DNA from 2 places in the Cetobacterium sp. ZOR0034 genome. Region 2 is predicted to be linked to the other one. Evidence: riboswitches for the same ligand, from Rfam matches in the RefSeq annotation. Region 2 holds a riboswitch; the other holds the start of a gene.
What was found. Region 2 has a riboswitch for cobalamin ahead of L992_RS12805 (TonB-dependent receptor). Riboswitches for the same ligand answer to the same signal wherever they lie in the genome.
Positions count from the first base shown of each region.

Region 1: it holds a riboswitch for cobalamin, as region 2 does, so the genes downstream of both, L992_RS00850 (TonB-dependent receptor) here and L992_RS12805 (TonB-dependent receptor) in region 2, are expected to answer to the same signal.

Region 1 is NZ_JTLI01000002.1:59,719-67,394, reverse strand. Features, by position in the region: gene htpG (molecular chaperone HtpG) at 1-248, opposite strand, end outside; gene L992_RS00875 (ThiF family adenylyltransferase) at 414-1,139, shown strand; gene L992_RS00870 (flavodoxin) at 1,141-1,644, shown strand; gene L992_RS00865 (rhodanese-like domain-containing protein) at 1,655-1,951, shown strand; gene putP (sodium/proline symporter PutP) at 2,270-3,703, shown strand; gene L992_RS00855 (methylated-DNA--[protein]-cysteine S-methyltransferase) at 3,720-4,199, opposite strand; cobalamin riboswitch at 4,316-4,484, shown strand; gene L992_RS00850 (TonB-dependent receptor) at 4,512-6,434, shown strand; gene L992_RS00845 (ABC transporter substrate-binding protein) at 6,498-7,352, shown strand; gene L992_RS00840 (TIM barrel protein) at 7,349-7,676, shown strand, end outside.
Region 2 is NZ_JTLI01000113.1:3,073-10,748, reverse strand. Features, by position in the region: gene L992_RS12825 (EAL domain-containing protein) at 1-2,345, shown strand, start outside; gene L992_RS12820 (hypothetical protein) at 2,434-3,705, shown strand; gene L992_RS12815 (META domain-containing protein) at 3,748-4,134, shown strand; gene L992_RS12810 (NlpC/P60 family protein) at 4,121-4,588, shown strand; cobalamin riboswitch at 4,661-4,851, shown strand; gene L992_RS12805 (TonB-dependent receptor) at 4,858-6,825, shown strand; gene L992_RS12800 (YkgJ family cysteine cluster protein) at 6,833-7,372, shown strand; gene L992_RS12795 (DMT family transporter) at 7,386-7,676, opposite strand, start outside.

The DNA.
Region 1 (7,676 bases), on a different contig from region 2:
CCAATACCCGTATCTTTGATAGTTAATGTTCTAGAATCTATATTTGGAATGATAGATATACTAAGTTCTTTAGAAGAATCTAAAATATGGGTATCTGTAAGAGCCTTGAATTTTAGTTTATCAATTGCATCGCTAGCATTAGAAATTAACTCTCTTAAAAAGATCTCCTTGTGAGTGTAGATTGAATGAACCATAAGGTTCAGAAGTTCTTTAGTTTCTGCTTGAAATACTTTAGTTTCTTTTTTCATCTTGTCCTCCTTAAAATAGCACTCCACACTTCTTGTGGCTAAGAAAATATATATCATATACTCTAAAAAAATGTCAAGAACTAAAAGAAAAACTTGTATTTTATAGTTCTTTGGTATATAATCTTTATGGAATTAGTAAAGAATTAGAAAAAGGTTGGTATATAGATGATTTTTCAAAGAACAGAACTATTGATAGGTAAAGAGAATCTAAATAAACTGAATAACTCACATGTACTTGTTTTTGGAGTAGGAGGAGTGGGAGGATTTGTAGTTGAGTCTTTAGTAAGAGCCGGAGTAGGTGAACTTACAGTTGTTGATTTTGATACTGTAGATATAACAAATTTAAATAGACAGGTTATTGCAACACAAGATACTATTGGTCAGGATAAGGTTGAAGTGATAAAAAAGAGAGCTCTTTCAATTAATCCAGAAATAAAGGTTAATGCCTATAAAGAAAAGTTTTTTAAAGATAAAAAAGAAGTGTTCTTCTCAGAAGATAAAAAATATGATTATATAGTTGATGCTATTGATTTAGTTACAGCTAAGTTAGATTTGATAACAATAGCCAAAGAATTAAAAATTCCAATAATCTCATCGATGGGAACTGGAAATAAAATAAATCCGACGATGTTAGAGATTGCAGATATTAGTAAAACGTCAGTGTGTCCTTTAGCGAAAGTCATGAGAGCGGAATTAAAGAAAAGAAGAATAGGAAAAGTTAAAGTATTATTCTCGAGAGAGTTACCGATGAAACCTAAAAGTTCAGAGGGCGATAGAGCAAAACAAAATAATGTAGGAAGTATATCATTTGTACCTTCAGTTGCAGGACTTATTATAGCAAGTGAAGTGATAAAAGATATAACTGGTTTAAAGAATGGTGGAGGAAATTAATATGAAAAAAATAGGAATTTTTTATGGAACAACTTCAGGAATAACTGCTGGGATTGTTGATGAAATAGAGTTTTATTTAAGAGGACAAGATTATGAAGTTTTTGACGTAGCCAACGGAATAGATGAGATGGCAGGATTAGATAATCTTATCTTAGTTTCTCCAACTTATGGTGTAGGAGAGTTACAAAGAGATTGGGAAACTGTTTATGAGACTTTTAAAACACTTGATTTTACAGGAAAAGTTGTAGGAATTGTAGGAGTAGGAAATCAATTTGCATTTGGAGAGTCTTATGTTGGTGCTATGAGAAAACTTTATGATGTTGTAGAGAAGAATGGAGCAAAAATAGTAGGATTTACTTCAACAGTAGGATATTCTTATGAAGAAACAGAGGCTATAGTAGGAGATCAATTCGTAGGATTAGCCCTAGATGAGAGTAATCAAGATAATGAAACTCCAGATAGAATAAAAGCTTGGATAGAGGAGATTAAACCTTTATTTAATTAAGAGGAAAAAGATGCAGAAAAGAAATTATAAAACATTGATAAAAGAGGAAGTTAAAAATCTTCTTAAAGATAAAGATACTGTACTTTTAGACGTTAGAACAGAAGAGGAGTATTGGGATGAATCTTTAAATGAGACAATTAATATTCCACTTCATGAACTAGGAGAGAGAATTACCGAGTTAGATAAAAATAAAACATATATAACTTTTTGTAGAAGTGGAGTTCGTTCAAAGTCTGCAGCTCTGATTTTATTAGAAGAGGGATTTGAAAATGTGTATAATTCTGAAGAGGGAATTTTAACTTGGTAACAAAAATTTGACAAAATTATTTTCATATGGTAATATAAATAAAATAAAAATTCAAGGAGAGTTCTAATGAAAAAAAATCAAGTTATTTCTAACAATGTAAATAGACAACCCATCCCCCCTAGATAGGGATTTGTGTTTTAAGCATTAGTTTATGTTTAGATACAGATCCATTTTGTGTTACAAATTTGGATCTGTATCTAAGGGGAAATAACTTTAAAAAAAGATTATTTTTATAGGATTCTTTTAATGAGGGTCACTTAGGTACAGTTGTACTTAGGTGACCCTCTTTTTATTTAAAAAAAATTTCGGAGGAGAAAAATGATAGGAGTAGAAACATTTATAACATTTGGAGCGTATTTAATATTTTTAATAGGAGTGGGAGTTTACTTTTATGGTAAAACCTCCAGTTCAGAGGATTACTTAATCGGTGGAAGAGGAGTAGGAAGTTGGGTAACTGCATTATCGGCACAAGCTAGTGATATGAGTGGTTGGTTGCTTATGGGTTTACCTGGAGCTGTTTATCTTTCAGGATTTGGGGAGATTTGGGTTGTAATAGGTCTTGCAATAGGGACTTATTTAAACTGGAAGTTTATAGCACCAAAATTAAGAGTAGAAACAGAGATTGAAGATACATTGACTTTACCAACATTTTTAGAAAGAAAATTAAAAGATGATAAGGGAACTATTAGAAAAATTTTGGCTGTAGGAACACTATTTTTCTTTACAATATACTCTTCATCTGGATTAGTAGCTGCTGGAAAATTATTTGAGTCGATACTTGGAATAGATTATAAGGTGGCAGTTGTAGTCGGAGCAGTAACAATCGTTGTGTATACATTTATGGGTGGATATTTGGCATCGTGTTGGACAGATTTCTTCCAAGGAGCTCTTATGTTTATGGCAATAATAGCTGTTCCAGTAATGGCTTATTATAAAATAGGAGATTTAGAAACTGTGAAGCAAGGAATAGAGTTAAAGGGAATAACTTTTGATATATTTAAACAAGGTGGAAAGAATATTGGAGTTATGGGTATCTTATCATCTTTAGCTTGGGGATTGGGTTATTTTGGACAACCACATATTTTAGTTAGATTTATGAGTATAAGTGATGTAAAAGAGTTAAAGAAATCTAGAAGAATAGCTATGATTTGGGTATTAATATCACTAATTGGAGCTATAGCAATTGGATTATTAGGAATTCCTTTATTTAAAGAGGTAAGTCAACTTGGTGGAGATGCAGAGAAGATATTTATTTATATGATAAAAGAGTTATTTAACCCTTGGGTGGCTGGAATTTTATTAGCAGCAATACTATCTGCAATAATGTCTACAATAGATTCTCAACTATTAGTATCATCAACAACATTAACTGAAGATTTTTATGAATATATAAAAAGAGATGCTACAGATAAAGAGATTATGTTTGTAGGTAGAGTTTGTGTAGTAGTGATTGCATTACTAGCTTTATTATTTGCTCTTAATCAAAATGCTAAAGTTTTATCGCTAGTTGCATATGCTTGGGGAGGATTTGGGACAATATTTGGACCAGCAATAATAGGTGTTTTATATTTAAAAGATGTAAGTGCAAAAAGTGTTTTATCAGGAATTTTAGTGGGGACATTTGTGTTTTTAATCTGGAAAGTTATTGGATTAGATGCTTATATGTATGAGCTATTACCAGGATTTATGACAAATTTAATAACAGTTTATATAGCTGAGAAAGTATTCTGTAAAAGGGTAGTTGAAGCATAATGAAAAAGGTACAAAATTATTTTGTACCTTTTTTTTCTAAATGTAATAATTCATCCTTTAAAGTTAATCCATACGCGTAACCTGTTAATTTTCCATTACTACCAATAACTCTATGACAGGGAATAACTATGGGAATTGGATTTTTATTATTTGCCATTCCGACAGCTCTACAAGCCTTTGGATTTCCAATAGCGATGGCAATGTCTTTATATGATTTTACTTCACCATAAGGTATTTTTAAAAGAGCATTCCAAACAGATTTTTGAAATTCTGTTCCTGATGGATTTATTTTAAAAGTGAAGTATTTTCTTTTTCCGTTTAAAAACTCTTCAATCTCTTTAAAAGCTTTTTCTAAAAGTTTTGTAAGTTTAAAGGTTCTATTTGAAGAGGGATTGTTGAGTTCTATTTTTGTGACTTCTTCTTCATTTGCTTCTATTTTAAGTAATCCGAGTGGAGTATCAAAAATATAAAAATAACCTGGAACTATATTTTTCATAAGACCTCCTATTAAAACATAATTTTAGATTATACTGAAATAATAGAAAAAAATCAAGATTATTTAAAAAAACATGTTCGTTAAAAGGTTAAAACTTTTAAAAACAAAATAATTGTAGTATAATAAATTAGTATGGTTTTGAAATTAAAAGGGAATTAAGTGAGAATCTTAAACGGTCACGCCACTGTGAAATGGACGAAGATAGTAAAACCACTGGGAAACTGGGAAGGGCTATTGTTAGGATGAAGTTGAGTCAGGATACCTGCCATAAAATTTAAATCTGCGAGTGACAGAATGGGAGGATTAAAAAAAGTGAATAAAAAATTTTTATTAGGAGCATTAGTTGTTGTAGCTAATTTAGCTGTGGCAGAACAAAAAGTTGTAAAGCTAGAAGAAAGTGTTATAACGAGTGAAAATACTTTTGCAACAGTAGCAGATATTCCAAAAAATATAACTGTTTTAACGGCCGAAGAGATAGAGCAAAGAGGAGCGAAGACAGTAGCGGAAGCTTTAAAATTAGTATCGAGTGTAACTGTTAAAGAGATGGGTGGAGCAGATGCGGCTTTTGATATGAGAGGGCAAGGAGCAACAGCAAAATCAAATGTAATAGTTCTTGTAGATGGGGCACCGATAAACTCAATAGATTTATCAGGATATAAAACAAGTTCAATCCCTGTAGATAATATAGAAAGAATAGAGGTTATTCCTTCGGGAGGTTCTGTTTTATATGGAGATGGAGCGATTGGTGGAACAATAAATATTGTAACTAAAATGCCAAAGGATAAAAAGAACTATGGTAGCTTAAATAGTGAAATAGGATCATATGGGTTAAAGAAACAGCAGGCTATATATGGAACTAAGATTAACGACAAACTATCTTTAGAATTAGATTATTTAAAAAAAGAGAAAGATGGATATAGAGATTATGCTAAGGATGATTTAGAAAGTTTTGGACTTAGAACAAGATATAAGTTAGCAGATGGAGAGTTTGGATTTAAATATAATTATTCGAATAATGAGTTTAGAGCTCCTGGAAGTTTAACAAGAGAAGAGGTTGACGGAGATAGAACTCAAGTTTCAAGTAACCCGAAGACATGGAAAGTTGATGGGAAAACAGAGAAAAATGATTTTGCTGGAGATTATGTATATAATATTGATTCTAATTTAGAATTTAAATTATTAGGAACATTTACTCATGAAAGATACTCTTCAAATGGAAGTAACTATAAAACCGAGATAAAATACTTAAAACCACAATTGAAATACTCTTACTTAGATGATAGTTATGTTGTTATAGGCGGAGATATTTATAAAGGACATACAACGGATTTTGCATATGGAAATGGAAAGGCAGAAAAAGATTCATTGGGTGGATTTTTAATAAATAGTTATACTATTGATAAGTTTAGATTTACCCAAGGGTATAGAAGACAAAATATAGAGTACAATGGTTTGAAGGATGATGAAAATAAAAATAAAATAAAATATAACAAAAAATTTAAAGAGGATGCAGTTGAGCTAACAGGAAGTTATCTATATTCAGATTCAGGATCGACTTATGTAAGTTATACAACAGGATTTAGAGCTCCAAATACTGATGAGATTCGTGCTTGGGATGGAGAATATAAACCTCAAAGAACAGAAACTTATGAAGTTGGAGTAAAGGATTACATAGGAAATACATATGTTTCGACATCTGTATTCTATATTGAGACTGAGAACGAAATTTTTTATGGAAAAAATGATTCAACTGATGAGAAAAGTAATAGAAATTTAGATGGAACAAGTAAAAGAAAAGGAATCGAGGTTTCATTAGAGCACTACTTTGATAAGTTGACGATTTCAGAATCATTGACATATATGAGAACAGAGTTTAAAGATGGAAAGGATATTCCAGGGGTTCCAAATGTAAAGGGAGTATTGAACTTTAATTATAGATTTAATGATAAGTTAACTTTAAATAACTCTTGGGAGTATTATGGTAAAGCTTTTGATGCATCTGATGAAGAAAATATAAGAGAAAAAGTGAATAGTTATTTAATAAGTGGAATATCTATGTCATATGACTTTAAAGATGGATTAATTGTAAGTGTAGGAGTAAATAACCTATTTAATGAAAAATATTATGATTACATAGGATATAAAGAAGCGAGTAGTTGGGATCCAAGATTTGGAAGAGTATATTATCCAGCAGCAGAAAGAAATTATTATTTAGGAGTTAAGTACAGCTTCTAAGAAAGAGATGCTCTTTTCAAAGTTTGAAAGGGGCATTTTTCATATTATTTGAAGGAGAGGGCAATGTTAAAAAAAATAATGATATTAAACACTTTCATTTTCACAATTTGTTTTTCAAGAGTATTAGTAGATAGTACAGGAAGAGTAATTGAAATACCAGAAAATATTGAAAGAGTAATATCGACTGTACCATCTAATACAGAGATTATTGTAGACATGGGTTTAGTAGATTTGCTAATAGGGGTAGATAGTTATTCAGAAAAAGTAGATGAAAGATTAAAGGGAAAAGGTTTTTTAAGAAGTGATGATTTGAATGAGGAAAAGATAGTAGAATTAATGCCAGACTTAGTAATTTCATCTCATCATAATTTGAAAAAAGGAAAAGAAAGTTTAAAATTTTTTGATGAAGTTGGAATTCCAGTGTATGTTATTAAAAGTCCAAAATCACTTTCTGAAGTAGCGGATTCTGTAACAGAGATAGGCGAAGTTTTAAATAGAAAAGATGAGGCCCAAAAATTGAAGGATAGATTTATTGAAGAGTTGAAGATGATAGTTTCAAATAGAAATTTAGAAAATAAAAGAGTTTATTTTGAAATTTTGGATAGCCCTATATATACAACAGGAGCTGAAACTTTTTTAAACGATGCTTTAGAAAGTATAGGTGGAAGAAATATTTTTAAAAGTGAGAAGGGATGGATTTCACCACCATTAGAATCTATTCTAGAAAAAAATCCAGAAATTATATTAGTAGGCGAAGATAGAAAATATATGATAGAAGAGATATTAAAAAGAGTTGAATGGCAAGAGGTAGATGCTATAAAAAATAGAAATGTTTATTTTGTTGATGAAAGCATTAATAGACCATCAACAAGGGTTTTAAAAGCTTTAAGAGCATTAAAGGAAGTGTTGAAGAGATGATAACATTTAGTTTTGTACCCAAGAAAAATGAGCAGCAGGAGTTTGAAGTTATATATAGTCAACTTAGTCAAAAAGGTATATCGGGAATAGAAACAATTATTGGAGATCACTTGGATTTTTCAGAGTACCGAAATTATCCAGTAAAAGGAGTGCATCTTTTATATTATCCAACGTGGTTGGAATTTTGGAAAGGTGACTGGAAGAAAGTTAAAGAGGATTTTTATAATGATGAAGGGATAAAAAATTATTATAGAGGCTTTGATAAAAATATTTTGTTAGAAACATTTAAAGAGCAATTTGAAAACGCTAAAAGAATAGGAGCTA
Region 2 (7,676 bases):
TTAAGTTTTATTTGATTGCAAATTCAAAAGTTTTACTTCAAGATAATAGTAAACTCTTGAAAGTAAAAAAAGTAAAAAAAGCAAAACTACTTCCGAAATTAGAAGCCTTGAAGTATGAAAATAGAATGAGGATTGGTGAGCTTCCAAGAATAGCATTAGGAATTAGTTTAAAAAATGAAAAATTACTACCTATTTTAAATAATGCTATAAAAGAGAAGTATTTAAGTGAGTTAACACAATTTTTTTATAAAAAAAATAGCGAAGAAGAAAAAAAACAATTTTTAGAATCACTTAATCTTGAAGAGAAAGAATTCATAGAAAAAAACCAGATTATTTTGACTGGTTTAGAATCTGAGCAGAAATGGAGTTATTATTTACAAAATGATAAAGAGTATTTAGGTGCCTTACCTGAAGTTTTAAAAAAATTTTCTTTTTTCACAGGAATGAATTTTAAAATTCAAAATAAACCTCAAAGTAGCTGGGAAGAGCTTTTAAATTTGTTTGATCAAGGGAAAATAAGAATGCTTCCAATGATAAAAACAAATGAAAGAATGAAAAAGTATATTTTTACTTCAAATTTAGAGGAAGTTATTTTATATGAAGTTCATGGATTGAAGAGAGTAGAAATGAAAGACGAAATGTTAATAGGTGTTGTAAAGGAAAGCTTCGAAGAGAGTTATGCCAAAATACACTACAATCAAAAAAATATAAGATTCTATAAAAATTATAAAGAATTAATGAAAGCATTAACTGAAAAAAAGATAAATATAATTTTGAGTTATAATATTATTAATGTCTCTGAATGGAGTCTTTGTATTGAGAGAGATAAGTTTCCTGTTAGTTTCGCATTTCATCCAAAAGATTATGTTTTGAGGGATATAATTGAAAAAGCTTTAGGAGCAAGTCGAGATACAGATGAGATAATCAGAAAAGGAATTGAAAGCGAAGAAAAAAATAGTTATGAGGAAATAATAAATCGAAAAAAAGAGAATATAGGTAAGTTCATATTGAGTGCAGTTTTTTTAGCTTTTGTTTTTTATAGCATATTTGAAATTTACTATAAAAATAAGAAGAATCAAGATTTTTTAAAAGACAAATTAACTAAATTACCTAATTATTTTACATATTTAAACGAAGCAGATGTATTTTTTACAAAAGAAGGACAGTGTTTAAAGATTAATTTGAGTATGCTTAAATATATAAATAACTATTTAGGTTGGAGAATCGGAAATGATGTGATATTAGAGATATCGAATTTGCTAGTTCGAATATTAGCAAGAGAGTGTTCAGAGTTTAAAATATACAAAGTTGCTGGAGATAAATTTTATATATTTGCAAAAGTTGATGATATCGAAAAATTAACAAAACTTATAAAAAGTGAGATTGTAAAATTAGGATTTGAGAAAGAGTATAAAATAAAAAATAAGATTAGAATAGCATATTTGAAAAAGTGTAAGAATGAAAGTGTTGAAAGTATTTTTAAATATTTAGAAATAATTGATAATAATGAGAGATATCAGCAAGAAAAAATTTTAATAACGAAGGCTGATAAATTACTTATAGAGAAGATAGAAAGAAAAAATAAAATAAAAAAATTAATTAATGAGAAAAATATCAGAGGTATGTATCCGGTTTTCCAACCGAAGTTTGATGTTAAAACACTAGAGGTTGTTGGAGCAGAAGTTTTAGCAAGATGGGAAACCAATGAATTAGGATTTATTTCTCCGGCAGAGTTCATTCCAATGTTTGAAGAATTAAAGAAGATACATTTGGTGGATTATTTAATGGCAGAAGAAACTATGAATTTTTTGAAAAGATATGAAGAGGCGTTAAATGAAAAAAAATTAAAATTATCTTTTAATGTTTCACTTCAAACCTTCGAAAGAGATGACTTTATATCAACTATATTTGATTTAATGCAAAAAATAGGAATTTCTGGTATAAATTTAGAGATTGAATTAACAGAGTCAATATTAGCATTAAATGTATTAACAATCAAAGAAAAAATAGAAGTGTTGAAAGATAAGGACATTACAGTTTCGATAGATGACTTTACAGCTGGAAATTCATCAATAGCATTATTGGGAATATTAGATGTTGATACTATAAAGTTTGATAAATCTATTTTGGATATGGTTAAAGAAGAGGGGGCAAGTTCTAGATATGTTTATCAAAATTTGATAAAGTTAGTAAAGGGTCTAGGATTTAAGATTGTAGCTGAAGGAATAGAAAACGATTATCAATTAGGATTTTTAAAAAATAATAACGTTGATATAGGACAAGGTTTTTTATATAGTAAAGCTTTGAGATTAAAAGAGTTTTTAAAATTTATAACAGTAAAATAGAGCTTTGGCTCTATTTTTTTTGAAATGTTTTAAAGATTTAAAAAAATAGAGTATAATAACTTTATAAAATTAAAATAAGGGGGAATAAATGAGGATAATATTTTATATGTTTTTGATATCTTTAAATTTGTTTGCAATTACTCAGGAGTTAACATTGAATTATAAAGCTAATGAACCATTGTTAGGAAAGGGACACTATTTGATTTTATCAGATGTACCAGTAGCAACTTATCCAAATACAGTGGGATATTTTTCAAGCGTTGATATAGTGGGGAAGAATTTAACGATAGGAAAAGATTTGGAAAGAGTTATTATAAAAAAAGATGGAAATGTTTTACTTCAAAAAAATGTGGAGTGGGAGCAGTATAGTTTTACAGTTGAAAATATAGAGTTGGGTGGACTTACTATAAATCTGAGATGGAAAAATTTGAATCGGCAAAAAATGGAACTTATGGTAGATCAGTGGAACTTGGTAAAAGGTAAATATGAACTAGAGATAGAGTATCAATATTCGGATAGAAAAGAAGTTTTGAAACTAAGTATTAATATGCCTGAATTTAATCCTGAAATATATTTAGATTTTGATTATAAAACTCCGATTTTGAAGAAACAGGAGTATGGTAAAAAATATTTGATTATAAAAAAGATAGGTTTGAATGATTATGATCTAGAAATAACTAAAAACAAGGTAAATTCGGAAGGACTAAAATTGAATTTAGCTAAAGAAGCTTCATTGAAAATCGTTCAGGAAAATATAGAGAAGCAAGAAAGTTTAGAAAATGTTAGAATTGTTCCTTTAAAAGAGGTATATCCTAATATTTATATCGAGCAGTTAAATGATGATATATTTAATGATACGAAAGAGATTTATATAGGGTTAGAGTTGCCTCAAAACTTGGATTTAAATATGAATTATAGAATTGAGGGAGAGGTATTAAGTCTTAGTTACAATAGAGTAAAAAAGGTTTTGATTGATAAAGTTTTTATATTAGCTATGAAAAATGAAGTTTCAAAGACGATAGCCTTAGATAAATGGTATATACCTGGGCAAAAAATATATATTGATGATTTTAGAGAGGTTCAAGGGTATTATTTATTAGAGGAAACGGGAGTATTGTCTGGAAAATATAGTGGTCTTAAAATAAAAGTAAATGATATAGAAGAAGAGATAGATGAGTTTGGAGAAAGTGAAGAGATAGATTTAGATTTTGGAAGAATGAAAATTGAAAATGGAAGAGCTTCTATTTGTATTGATAAGTTAAATCATTTAATTCAAGGGTCGGAAATTAATTATAAAATTTTTGATAAAAATGAAAATATTATAGAGAGTGTTCGTTTAAAGTTTTATATAGAAAATTAGTTTATAAAATATTATTAAATAAAAAAGGTGAGGTGTGAAATTATGAAGAAATTGGTATTAGTTTTGTTTGCGATTTTTTTAATGGGAGGATGTTTTGCTAAAAAGGTAGATGTGTTATCAAAAGTTCTCGATAATACTTACAGTTTAGAGAATGTAATTGAAGAAAGTCAGATTGATGTTTTTTTTCAGAAGGAAAAAATAGTAGGTAATTCTGGAGTGAATAGATATTTTGCAACTTATAAAATAGATGGAGATAAAATTTCTGTGGGGGAAATAGGTACAACTAGAATGATGGGACCAGAAAATTTAATGTTACAAGAGCAAGGGTATTTAAAAAACTTAAAAGAAGCACAAGAGGTTAGAATAACAGAAAATGGAATTCGAATAGTTACAAAAAGTGGAGTGGAATTAAATTTTGTTAAGAAATAAAAAAATATTAATAAATATAATGATTTTGTTCTTACTCTTGTTGACAGGGTGCTCATCAGCTAAAATTAGTGAAAAAGAAAGACAGGTTAGAGTAGTTAAAATTTCAGGCTTTTACAACAATTGGAAGGGGACTAAATATAGATTAGGTGGAACTACTAAATCGGGAGTAGATTGCTCAGCTCTTATGCAACACTTATATAAACAGAAGTTTGAAGTTAGTTTACCTAGGACAACTGAAAAGATGTCCTTAGAAGGGAAAAAAATAAAAAATAGAACTCACTGGGAAGTTGGAGATTTGTTATTTTTTAAAATTGGTAGAAAAAAAATACGTCATGTAGGTGTTTATTTAGGAAATAATAGATTTTTACATGCATCAACCTCTAGAGGGGTGATTATCTCTGAGGTTGATGATTATTGGAATAAGCATTTGTGGCAAGTTAGAAAGGTTTTGTAAATTATACCTAAATTGTTATTATATTTTAAATGTACAGATAAAGTTTTTGTTATAAAAAAATTATATTGGAAAATATTAAGTAAGATGTGTTAACATGTGAAGTACTAAAAAATGACATCTTAATATGGAAGTGTGGTTAAATTCCACTACGGCCCCGCCACTGTAACATTGACGAAAGCACAAAAGCTCACTGAGGTAACTTGGGAAGAGGTGCGAGTAGGGTGAAATGAGTCAGGATACTTTTAAGATGATACTTCGAGGGAGGAAAAATGAATAGAAAAATCATGGTGCTAAGTCTTTTGACTTACACAACTTTGGCTTATTCAAAGTTAGATGAGAGGATTATAAAACTGGAAGAAAGTGTTATAACCACAGATAATTTTGAAACCAATATCAAAGAAACAGGAGCGAATATAACAGTTATAACAAGTGAAGAGATAGTTGAAAAAGGGGCTCAAAATCTTGTGGATATTGTAAGGATGGCACCTGGAGTTATTGTATCACATTATTATGATAGTATTAGATTTGATGTGCGTGGAGCAGGGAGTCCTGTTCATGCAGAAAAAAATACCATAGTAACATTGGATGGAGTACCTATAAAAGGAGATCAGATAACAAATATTCCAATAGCAAATATTGAAAGAGTAGAAGTTGTTCCTGGCGGTGGAGGGATTTTATACGGTGATGGAGCTATTGGAGGAATTGTAAATATTAGATTAAAAAAAATTGATTCATTTTCAGAGGGGAAAAATTATTCAGGGCATATATCAGGATCTGTATCAAGTCATGAATCTAATAAATTTGGTGTTGGTGTGAATACAAAAATGACAGAAAAAATTGCAACAAGTATTGGATATAACTCTAGCTTACAAAGAAGTGATAAAAGAGGCGATGAATATGGAGATATATTTAGTAAAAGAAAGAACTTTGTGCTAAGTACAAAATATAATTTAAATGATGGAGAGATTGACTTTAGATATACAAGAGATGAAAAAAAATATGCTAAAGATGGTGATGTACCAGAGGATATTTATGAAAATGATAGTAGAAATCCGGGGAATATTTCAAGAGGTGAATCACATAGCAATGATTATTACTTAGGATATAGATATGATTTGAATAAAAAAACTCAACTGTACTCTTATTTAGGTTTTTATGAAAAGAAATTTGAAACTCATAATCCAAAAACAGGAACCGTAATTCCTAAAGATGATGAGGAAAAATTTTATGGGAAAATTCAATTAAAGCATAACTATACAGAGAGTGATTATTTTATGTTAGGAACTGATTTAACTAAAGAGATTGCGACTCCACAAGATAAACGAATTGATGATTCAACAAAAGATAGTTATGGAATATTCTTAATGAATGAAAATAAAAGAGGTAAATTTACATTTTTACAAGGTGTTAGATACAATACTGCAGAGTATAACTATTATTTTAGAAATAGATCACCTATTCCAGAAGAGAAGTGGGATACTAAAAATAAGACAAAGTATAATGACTATTCTTACACTTTGGAAACGAGATATTCCTATAATGAATCAGGCGTTGTTTATGGAAAATTATCTAGAGATTTTAGAACTCCGTTAATATCAGAGATGCGTTATACAGTAAATGCTGAAAAATTAAACCCACAAACACAAGATACAATAGAGTTTGGTGTGAAAGATTATATAAATGATACATATATAAGTTTGTCAACATTCTATAAGATGACAAGAGATGAAATCTATTATAGTGGTGAGGAGTATTCGAATTTCCCATATTATAATATTGGAGATACTGAGAGATACGGTGTAGAAATTTTTGCAGAACATTATTTTGAAAAGCTTACTTTAAATACATCAATAACATATATATATCACAAAATAAAAGATTCTAAATTTGATAGTTTAAAAGATAAAGAGGTTCCTTTTATTCCTAATTGGAAATTGGGATTTGGTGCAAGATATGAATTTACACCTAAAATAGTTGGAAACGCAGATGTAATTTACTATGGAAGATATTTTGACTCGGATGATCCTACAAATATCAGAAAAAAGGATCAAGGAGATTATGCAACTGTTGATATTTCATTGTCTTATAAACCTTTAGAATCTCTTACATTAACTGGAAGAGTTAATAATTTGTTTGATGAAAAATATGCAACATATGTGGGATATTGGGATGATATAAGACAATATAATAGAGGGGATGGAAGAATTTATACGTTGGAAGCGACTTATAAATTCTAAGGTAGTTATGAAGAGGCTGAGAAATATTTTAAAGGAAGCTAAAGAAAAAATTGTAAAATCAAACGGTGAAAGAGTTTGTAATCAGACGAGTAATAGTTGTGGTTGTTGTAATTGGGATTATTCTTTGATATCTTTAAAAGAAAAAGCAGAGATATTAAACTTTATTAGTTCTAATGATATTGTTAAAGAGAAAATTTTAAGGAATAAATTAGAGGATAAGGCATGTTATTTTCATGATAAAGAGAGTAAAAGTTGTTTGATATATGATTTTAGACCTATATGCTGTAGATATATTTCTTATAAAATATATGAAAAGAGTGATTGTTTTAAAACTTGTTCTCCTCTTGAACCGTGTAAAAAAGGGAAATCAACTGTAATAAGAATTGAAAAAGAAGATGTTTGCATTTATGATAAAATTTTGAAAAAGTTTTCTTTGGATGAGAAAGAATATTGTTTTATAGATGATAAAGCGATACCTGAATATCAGGAGTATAAAAAAGATCAAAATATAAAATTGAGTAGCATAATAGATGAATTTAAAAAGTGATTGCAATTTGCAATCACTTTTTTGATAATTTATAATTAAATAATGCAGCACCAATAATTATAAGACCACCTATCATACTGAAAATATCTGGAATCTCCTGCCAAACCATAAACCCAATTATAGCAGAGAATATAATACTTAAATATTGATATATAGATACTTCACTAGCTAAAGCATATTTATAAGCATAAGCTAAACCAATCTGTCCGATTGTAGCGAAAATACCTGTTAGAATAAGATAAAGTAGTTGTATCCTGTTTGGGACTATAAATCCTTGAATAAGCATTGGCGGAATCATACCGAT